2 regions of the Marivirga sp. genome follow, and region 2 is predicted to be linked to the other one. Evidence: riboswitches for the same ligand, from Rfam matches in the RefSeq annotation. Region 2 holds a riboswitch; the other holds the start of a gene.
What was found. A riboswitch is a leader RNA that binds a small molecule or an ion and turns the genes downstream of it on or off. The one in region 2 is predicted to bind S-adenosylmethionine.

Region 1 (4,651 bases), on a different contig from region 2:
TATTGGCATCCGCAAAAACTTCTATGCTATCATGATTTTTAGTATGCGCAGGGTATAGCCCAAAAATAGCATTTGCAGACAGTAATTTATTATCAATGATTTCCTTCAACATCTGCTGCCCATCAGCAAAGAGTTTTCTAGCCTCAACACCTTTTTCAGGATCATCTAATATTTTCGGATAACGCCCTTTCATTTCCCAAGTCTGGAAAAAAGGAGTCCAGTCGATATATTCCGCTATTTCCTTAAGGTCATAATCCTTTAATACCTGTGAACCAATTTTTTTAGGAGCATGCGGTTGATAACTGTCCCAATCAACTTGATATTTATTGGAACGTGCTTCATCTATGCTTACATAATTCTTGGCTTCACCTCTTTTGCCATGGCCGGCTTTTGCTTCAGCATATTCCTTTTCTATTTCTTTATAAAATTCTTCTTTATCTTTCCCTAAAAGCTTACCCGCGACTGTCACAGATCTAGAAGCATCATTTACGTGAATTACTGGCCCATTATAATTCGGTTTAATTTTCACGGCAGTATGAATACGAGAAGTAGTAGCTCCCCCAATCATAACCGGAGTTTTTAAGCCTCTTTTTTCCATTTCCTCCACCACGTAAATCATTTCATCTAATGAAGGTGTAATCAATCCGCTCAATCCTATGATGTCAACTTGGTGCTTTTCGGCTTCTTCCAATATTTTATTTAAAGGCACCATCACCCCCAAATCAATAATCTCATAATTATTGCAAGCCAAAACTACACCTACTATATTCTTACCTATATCATGTACATCGCCTTTTACGGTGGCCATTAGAATTTTGCCTTTTCCGGCCTTCTGCTCTCCCGATGGGTTTGCTTTCTTTTCTGCTTCTATATAGGGTAAAAGGTAAGCCACCGCCTTTTTCATTACCCTAGCACTTTTGACCACTTGAGGTAAAAACATTTTACCAGCACCAAATAAATCACCCACCACATTCATTCCGTCCATCAATGGACCTTCAATAACATCTAAAGGTTTTGCTGCTTTTTGTCTAGCCTCTTCAGTGTCTGAATCAATAAATTCTGTGATTCCTTTCACTAAGGAATGTTCTAATCTTTTATTAACCTCTAAACTTCTCCATTCTTGGGCTGCTTTTTCAGCTTTCTCCCCCGGCTTTAAATTTTCAGCATAGGCCATTAATCGCTCGGTTGCATCTGATCTGCGGTTGAACAATAAATCCTCTACATAATCCAGTAATTCTTTATCGATTTCATCATAAACCTCCAACATTCCCGGATTGACTATCCCCATGTCCAAGCCGGCCTTGATAGCGTGATATAGAAAAGCCGAATGCATGGCTTCTCTTACCACATTATTTCCTCTAAATGAAAAAGAGATATTACTGACTCCACCACTAGTTTTGGCATGTGGTAAATTTTCTTTTATCCATTTAACCGCATTGATAAAATCCACTGCATAATTATCATGCTCCTCCATTCCTGTTCCAATAGTAAGGATGTTGGGGTCAAAGATGATGTCTTCAGGGGGGAATTCTGCCTCATTGACTAGTAAATCATAGCAACGCTTACAAACTTCGATTTTTCTTTCAAATGTATCCGCTTGACCTACTTCATCAAAAGCCATTACCACTACAGCCGATCCATAACTTTTGATTTTTTTGGCTTTGGCAATAAAATCTTCTTCTCCTTCTTTAAGACTGATGGAGTTAACAATTCCTTTACCTTGTAAGCATTTTAGGCCTGCCTCAATCACTTCCCATTTGGATGAATCAATCATAAAAGGAAGCCGTGCTATATCTGGTTCAGAAGCAATAAGATTGACGAAATTTGGAAGTACATTGACCGCATCCAACATACCATCATCCATATTGATGTCGATAATTTGAGCCCCACCTTCTACTTGGTCAACGGCAATGTCAACAGCCTCTTCAAATTTCTCATCACGGATAAGTCTGGCAAATTTTTTAGAACCCGAAACATTGGTTCTTTCACCAATATTAACAAAATTCAGTTCAGGAGTGATGGATAAAGGCTCCAGTCCACTTAATCGCATTAATTTTTTCTGACCGGAAATTTTATGTGGCTTCGAATTTTTTGCGTAGTCAGCTATGGCTTTTATATGTTCGGGTTGAGTACCACAACATCCGCCAATAATATTGACCAATCCTTCATCAAAATAACTTTTGATAATCCCGCTCATTTGACCAGGTGTTTCATCATACTCACCAAATTCATTGGGCAGACCAGCATTAGGATGGCAGGAAATGGCTACATCCGCAATTCTGGCCAATTGTTGCAAATAGACTTTTAATTGGTCGGCACCCAGCGCACAATTGAAGCCTACGCTTAGCAGAGGAAAATGACGAATACTATTCCAAAAGGCTTCTACTGTTTGCCCAGAAAGCGTTCTACCACTGGCATCGGTTATAGTTCCGGAAACCATAACCGGAATATCAATACCTTTCTCATCTTTCAATTCCTGAATGGCCATTAAAGCGGCTTTGCAATTGAGAGTGTCAAAAACAGTCTCTACCAGAAATATATCTACTCCACCAGCAGCCAAGGCCTCAGCTTGTTCTTTATAAGCTATTTTCAGTTCATCAAATGAGGTGGCTCTATACCCAGGTCTGTTTACATCTGGCGATAAAGAGGCTGTTCTGTTGGTGGGGCCAATAGAACCCGCTACAAATCTTGGCCTATCTGTAAACTCTTCCGTAACTTCTTTAGCTAATCTTGCAGATTGCTCATTGAGTTCCCATACCAAATCTTCCATTTGGTAATCGGCCATGGCAATAGTAGTTCCACTAAACGTATTAGTTTCAATGATATCTGCTCCGGCATTAAGATACGCTCTGTGAATATCTTTAATGATTTTAGGTTGGGTTAAAGAAAGTAAATCATTATTACCTTTTAAATCTGAAGCGTAATCAGCAAAACGTTCTCCACGGTAATCGGCTTCCGTGAGTTTATAGTTTTGAATCATAGTGCCCATTGCACCATCCAACACTAAAATTCTTTCCTTTAAAATATCTTTTGAAAATCGACTCATTCTGAATATTTAATTATTTGCATCCAGAAAGGGCCGTGAGAAAGGCTGTTTCTTATCTTTTCCTGACCTATGATTTGGTCAAGATGGGAGTTAGCACCGTTTCCTTTTGCTAATGCATTGGAAGGGTTGCTAAGACTTCAAAGGGCCCAATCCCTCAGTCTTTCTGGATAAGTATTCCAAAGTAAAGCATAAAAACTTAAATGGTAAAGTGAAAGTTCAAAATTTTATTTTTGAATGGATTATTTGAGGAGGGTTTAAATTTCTTTAACCATGATTTCATACAGGAATCCAATCAGAATAGCAAAACCAAAGCTAAGTAATGTTCCAATTAGAATGTATTCAGTGAGTTTTCGGTCTTTTGCGCGTGACAAATCACCAAATCGAAATACGGATTTGGCAGCGATTAAAAATCCTATGGCTTGCCATTCTTGCATTACAACAAAAGAAAAAACAAAAAGCCTTTCTAAAATGCCAATGTATTTCCCTGCTTTTGATAATGAATCTTTATCTGAATCTTCCGGTAAATCCCATTTCGACATGATTACTTTTATCAATACGGCTACTCCATAAGTAAGTATTAGAATACATAACGCCAGAAAATAAATAGAATCGGAAAGATGAAAATTGAAAACTAATTCTTGGGGATAATAATGCCAGCTCATAGCTAGCATGACTGATAAATGGGCTAGTTGATCCAAGCTAAATAGATATCGAGAATTGATTCTTTCTTCAAGATGGATTTTAATGAGGTCAATTACATAATGACTCATAGGAATTACAATAAAGGCTAACCAAAATTCAATATTGAATTTAAATAAAAGCAATAATATAATACAATGAATGGCAATATGGAAATAAAGGAATTTTGATTTCGCTTTATTTAGTTGTTTATCTTTGATCCATTGGTCGGATTGAAATACAAAATCACCTAATACATGAGCAATTAAGGTTTTGAGGAGAAATGTAATCATAGTAGTTGGGTTTGCTTCTTATAATACTCAAGTACTCTTTGCAGGCCATCGTATCCACTTCTGTCCAGAGAAATACTTATGGTGCTTTGAGTTTTTTCTAATAGTTTGGCAAGTTGGTTTTGATTTTTATCAGGGTTTTCGATGCTTGTTTTTATAAGTTCAGCCTGGCTTTTAGTCCATTTGTCTGCAATTAAAAGTACTAATTCAAGCATTATATTTAAAGGCTCATCCCAGTTAGCATCATTTGATTTAATTGCGATATTACTTTTCTTTAGCGACTCAAAGCATAAGCCAGAATTTCGATAGGCAGCACCATTTGATTCTGATATTTTTTCAGATATATTATCTTCCTTTCCGACTCCAATCCCCATTCTGACATCCTTGTTTTTAATTTGTTTAATGGTGGCTTTGATATGGAAGGCGGCTATAATTGCTTTTTCAAGGGGGAGTTTCAACTGAAAGCTGTCTCCCCTATAGATTTCCCATTTTTCTGGACTATTTCCATATTGACTTAAAACTGATTTCAGTTCTTTTAACCAATTTACAGATGCTTTTTCAGTGGAATTAATAATGTCTCCTGTTATGACTGCTATCATTAGAATGCTTTAACTAGTATAAATATCGTTATTATCAT
Region 2 (4,651 bases):
TAAAACTTCATAATAAAGAGAGGCATCCTGCAAGTTTTGCCCACTTTCTAATTGAAAATAATAAGGTAATTTATGCTGTGGCATAGTTTTCTTCATGTATTTTTTGAAATGACTGTGTAAAATCTGCTATGATATCATCAATATGCTCTATGCCTACAGAAACCCTCAATAAGTTTGGAGATATGCCAGCTGACAATTGTTCTTCATCAGATAATTGCTGATGGGTTGTAGCGGATGGCTGAATAATCAAAGTCTTAGCATCTCCCACATTCGCCAAATGGCTGACCAACTTCAGATTGTCAACAAAAGCCTTAGTTTCCTCTTTATCTCCTTTAAGCGTAAAGGATAAAACACCCCCATAGCCATTGTGCAAATATTTTTTTGCTAGTTGGTAATATTTACTGCTTTCCAATCCCGGGTAATTCACTTTTTCAACCAATGGATGTTTCTCAAGCCAGAAAGCTAATTTCAGGGCATTGTCAACAGTTCTTTGGACTCTTAATGAGAGTGTTTCCAATCCTTGCAGCAGCAAGAAGCTATTGAACGGGCTTAAGGCTGGACCAAAATCTCTTAAGCCTTCTACTCTTGCCCTGATGGCATAAGCAATATTGGGCAGTCCCAATGGATTCCCTTCCCCAAAGGTTTCCCAGAAATTCAGTCCATGATAACCTTCAGATGGCTCAGAAAATTGCGGGAATTTTCCATTGCCCCAATTATAGTTACCGGCATCCACTAATACACCACCTACAGAAGTCCCATGTCCACCAATCCATTTAGTGGCAGATTCTACCACCACATTAGCTCCATGCTCAATGGGTCTGAATAAATAACCACCTGCGCCAAAAGTATTATCCACAATTAATGGTAAGTCATACTTTTTGGCTAAACCTGAAATGGCCTCAAAATCAGGGATATTGAAAGTTGGGTTACCAATGGTTTCCAAATAAATGGCTTTTGTATTTTCATCAATTAAAGCTTCGTATGATTCTACTTCCTCCTCAGGCGCAAACCGCGCTTCTATGCCCAATCGTTTGAAGGATACTTTGAATTGATTGTAGGTACCTCCGTATAAAAATTTGGTAGTGATGAAATTATCGCCAGCTTCCAAGATATTATTCAAGGCAATAAATTGTGCCGCTTGTCCTGATGCAACTGAAACCGCTGCAACCCCACCTTCTAAAGCAGCAATTCTTTTCTCAAAAACATCATTGGTTGGATTCATGATTCTTGAATAGATATTACCAAATTCCTTTAAACCAAATAAGTTTGCTCCATGCTCTGAGCTATTAAAAGCATAGCTAGTGGTTTGATATATTGGAACAGCTCTTGAGTTAGTGGTGGGGTCAATTTCCTGACCGGCATGTAATTGTAATGTTTCGAATTTTTGTGTAGTTGACATAATTTTAAAATTTAAGATGTATGATTTTATTAAATAACTATTTGCGTAATAAACCCCATCAACATGAAAGATGGGTGTAATTAAAATTTTAATTAATTGATTTTGAATGGATTGTATTTATTTCCGGATAAGTACTTAGATAGAAAAGTATAGAGCATTCCTATTCAGATTATCGGGAGAAATCCAAAAAGAGTTGGGTTGTTGATTAACAACAACAGCACATGCACATTCGCATGGGAGATAAAAAAATAAGTTTGTGATTAATTGAATTAGTAGCTTGAATTCTAGAATTGAATTCAGTTGACTTTTGATTAGCGATTTGTACGCTTCTACTTGAGTTGTGTGGTGTTTTCATATTTATATTTCCCTCATAGGGCAGGATTTGGCACCTTGAATCAGGTTGCCAGAGGATCATAGAGCCTGTCTCTTACCTCTTCGTTATAAATTGATTTAATATTTCAAATGTAGGAAAAGCTTTTTGAAATAAACAAACTTTGGACAAAATAAAAACGACTTATTTTGAAATTAATTTTTATACAGAATATTGTATGGGAAAAAATCAAAAAACAACTTATTATATTGTTTTATTGGGTGTAGTTTTTTTATGTTTAAGTAATCCATTTACAATAAGCCATTGCGCTATAATGTAAGTGGTCATCACTGCTACTCCAGCATAAGGGATAGTGTGAGAAAAGCGATTGATGGCTAAAACAGAATCGGAAATAGTAAATAAAGCCGCGCCTAATACTACCAACTGAAAACTTTCATCTGTGGTTTGGTTTTTACGAAACCATGCTATCACTATCATTAAGGCGAGGACGACAGCATATAAAGAAATCGGCACTTGGATTACACTATCGATGTAGGGCAAAATCAGATATGCCATAAGGGCTAAATAAGCTAAAACTATAAAAGGAAAAAAAGACCATTTAAAATTCAACTTATCTTTGAATGTAGCTTTCTTATATGCAATTATATAAACAATATGAGCCCCCAGAAAAGCGGAAATTCCAGCAAAAAAGAACATAAAATGCTTAAATGCGAAGAGCAACATGATGTCGCCAATCCAACTGAATGCAAGTGCCAAAGTAACAAAACTTACCCATTTCTCATCTTTTCTATTATCTGATTTGTCCCAAAAATAGATTAGAAGTGCAATCATCAATAGGGGCTTGCAGATTTGATGAAGTATGTCAATCTCAAAAGTCAGCGAGATTATTTCAAGTACTGCAACTATCCAATAAAAATATGCTTTAAAGTTCATCTAACAATGTTTATCGAAAAGTACTTATTATTAATCTATTATAAAAGAGATTTTAATGAAGAAATTAGGTGTAATAAATTACAAACTTGTTTGTAATACTTTATTTCTTTATAAATTTTTTCAGACTTTTCTCTGAATCAATGGTTAGCATCACATAATAGTGACCGCTAGGAATGTTTTGGATATTGATCTTATAGAGACCATCTTTAATTTTTTCATGGGTAATTTTCATTTTATTACCGATGATACTCATAACTTCAATTTTAATGTCTGAAGAAATGGAACGGTCATTTATTTTCAAATAAATGAAATCCTCTGCAGGATTTGGGTAAACCTCTGCTTCGCTTAATACATGTGTGATATTAAAATCTAATGCTTTATCATTAATAGGTTCTTTTCCAGCATTTGCTATGGTTAAGCTGAAACTGACTACTATAATTAGCAATATGTTTTTAAAGAATTTCATCACAATTTTTTTACGGTCATTACCGGTTATGGTTTAAAGTTTATTTAATTTTCAATTAATTTAAATGCATCCTTCAATTTCAAAATCATAGTGGAAGGAGTCATATAATTTTCCCCATCTTCCTTTAAGCTAAGGTCACCTGCAATTCCGTGCAAAAATACTGCCAATTTTGCTGTTTCGTATGAGTTTTTTATTCGTGGTGCTAAACCAGCCAAAATCCCACATAATACATCGCCACTTCCCCCTTTTGCCATTCCTGGGTTTCCAGTAGTGTTGAAACTTATCTTTCCTTGCTCATTACAAACCGCAGAATATTTGCCTTTTAATATTACTACAACTTGATGATGCATACAGAATGACTTTAGTTGCATCAATGCCTCAAAATTATTTGAATATTCTCCTACCAGCCGTTTGAATTCCCCATGATGTGGCGTTAAAATCGTACCTTTAGGTAGCAATTCCAATAATTCCCTGTTTTGTGCCATTATGCTTATTGCGTCAGCATCTAAGACCAGTTGACCATGATAGGATTTTAAAATTTCTCTAAGCAAAGCCACTGTTTTATTTGCGAAACCAACAGCTGGGCCAAAAATCAAGACATCTTGCGTTTCATAATTCAAGTAACTCCCTAATGCATATTCATTTTCATCCTCCAAGATCAAGGCTTCAGGAATTTGAATTTGTATGATTTCGATACAATGAGGACAGGATTGTACGGTAAGTAATCCAATACCCGAATGTAGAGCGCCTTTTGCGGCTAATATTGCAGCGCCCATTCTAGCGTGACCTCCTGCTAAAATACATGCTCTACCTCTATCTCCTTTATGGGCTATGGAATCTACCTTTATGGAGGATTTAATGGTATTTGTAAGCTCATAAATTGAATAATCGCTTATGCAATTGTTAATGAAATCACTAGATAAGCCTATATCCAGTATTTCAAAATGGCCAATATATTTCTGGTTTTCTGCCATCATAAAAGCTAGTTTTGGAACTTGAAAACTTAAAGTATGGTCAGCTTTGAAAATTGCTTCTCCAGGACTAGTTACATCAGCGAAAATTCCAGAGGGTATGTCAACCGCTATTTTAATACCCTCAATATCATTTACTTTAAAAATGTATTCAGCAATTTTTCCTTCAATAGGACGAGAGAGCCCTGAGCCAAAAATAGCATCTATAAAAATATTGTCTTTACCATCATCAAAGTTGAGGCCTGAAGTAATCTCAGCGGTATTATCTTTTTTTAATTTCGAAAGGTTTTTTTCGAAATCCTCTGATCCTTCTTTACCCATTACCAAAACCACTTTCACGGTAAAATTTTGTTCAGACATTAATCTGGCAATTGCTAATCCATCGCCACCATTATTACCTGAGCCTGCCAGAATTATAATTTGATATTGATTTGTAAAATTTTTAATTAGCCAGTTTACGATTTCCTGGCTGGCTCTTTCCATTAAATCTATACTGGTGATAGGTTCATTCTCAATGGTATATTGATCAGCTTCTCTAATTTGTTTTACAT

Region 1: another riboswitch for S-adenosylmethionine. It lies ahead of metH (methionine synthase); the one in region 2 lies ahead of ACFE0M_RS17940 (O-acetylhomoserine aminocarboxypropyltransferase/cysteine synthase family protein).

Annotation. Positions count from the first base shown of each region.
Region 1 covers NZ_JBNPEF010000025.1:41,191-45,841, reverse strand. The annotation lists gene metH (methionine synthase) at 1-3,046, opposite strand, end outside; SAM riboswitch class I at 3,096-3,220, opposite strand; gene ACFE0M_RS13200 (DUF3307 domain-containing protein) at 3,301-4,017, opposite strand; gene ACFE0M_RS13195 (SatD family protein) at 4,014-4,613, opposite strand.
Region 2 covers NZ_JBNPEF010000037.1:52,818-57,468, reverse strand. The annotation lists gene ACFE0M_RS17945 (homoserine O-acetyltransferase family protein) at 1-96, opposite strand, end outside; gene ACFE0M_RS17940 (O-acetylhomoserine aminocarboxypropyltransferase/cysteine synthase family protein) at 71-1,399, opposite strand; SAM riboswitch class I at 1,754-1,846, opposite strand; gene ACFE0M_RS17935 (lysoplasmalogenase) at 1,974-2,663, opposite strand; gene ACFE0M_RS17930 (T9SS type A sorting domain-containing protein) at 2,764-3,129, opposite strand; gene ACFE0M_RS17925 (NAD(P)H-hydrate dehydratase) at 3,174-4,651, opposite strand, start outside.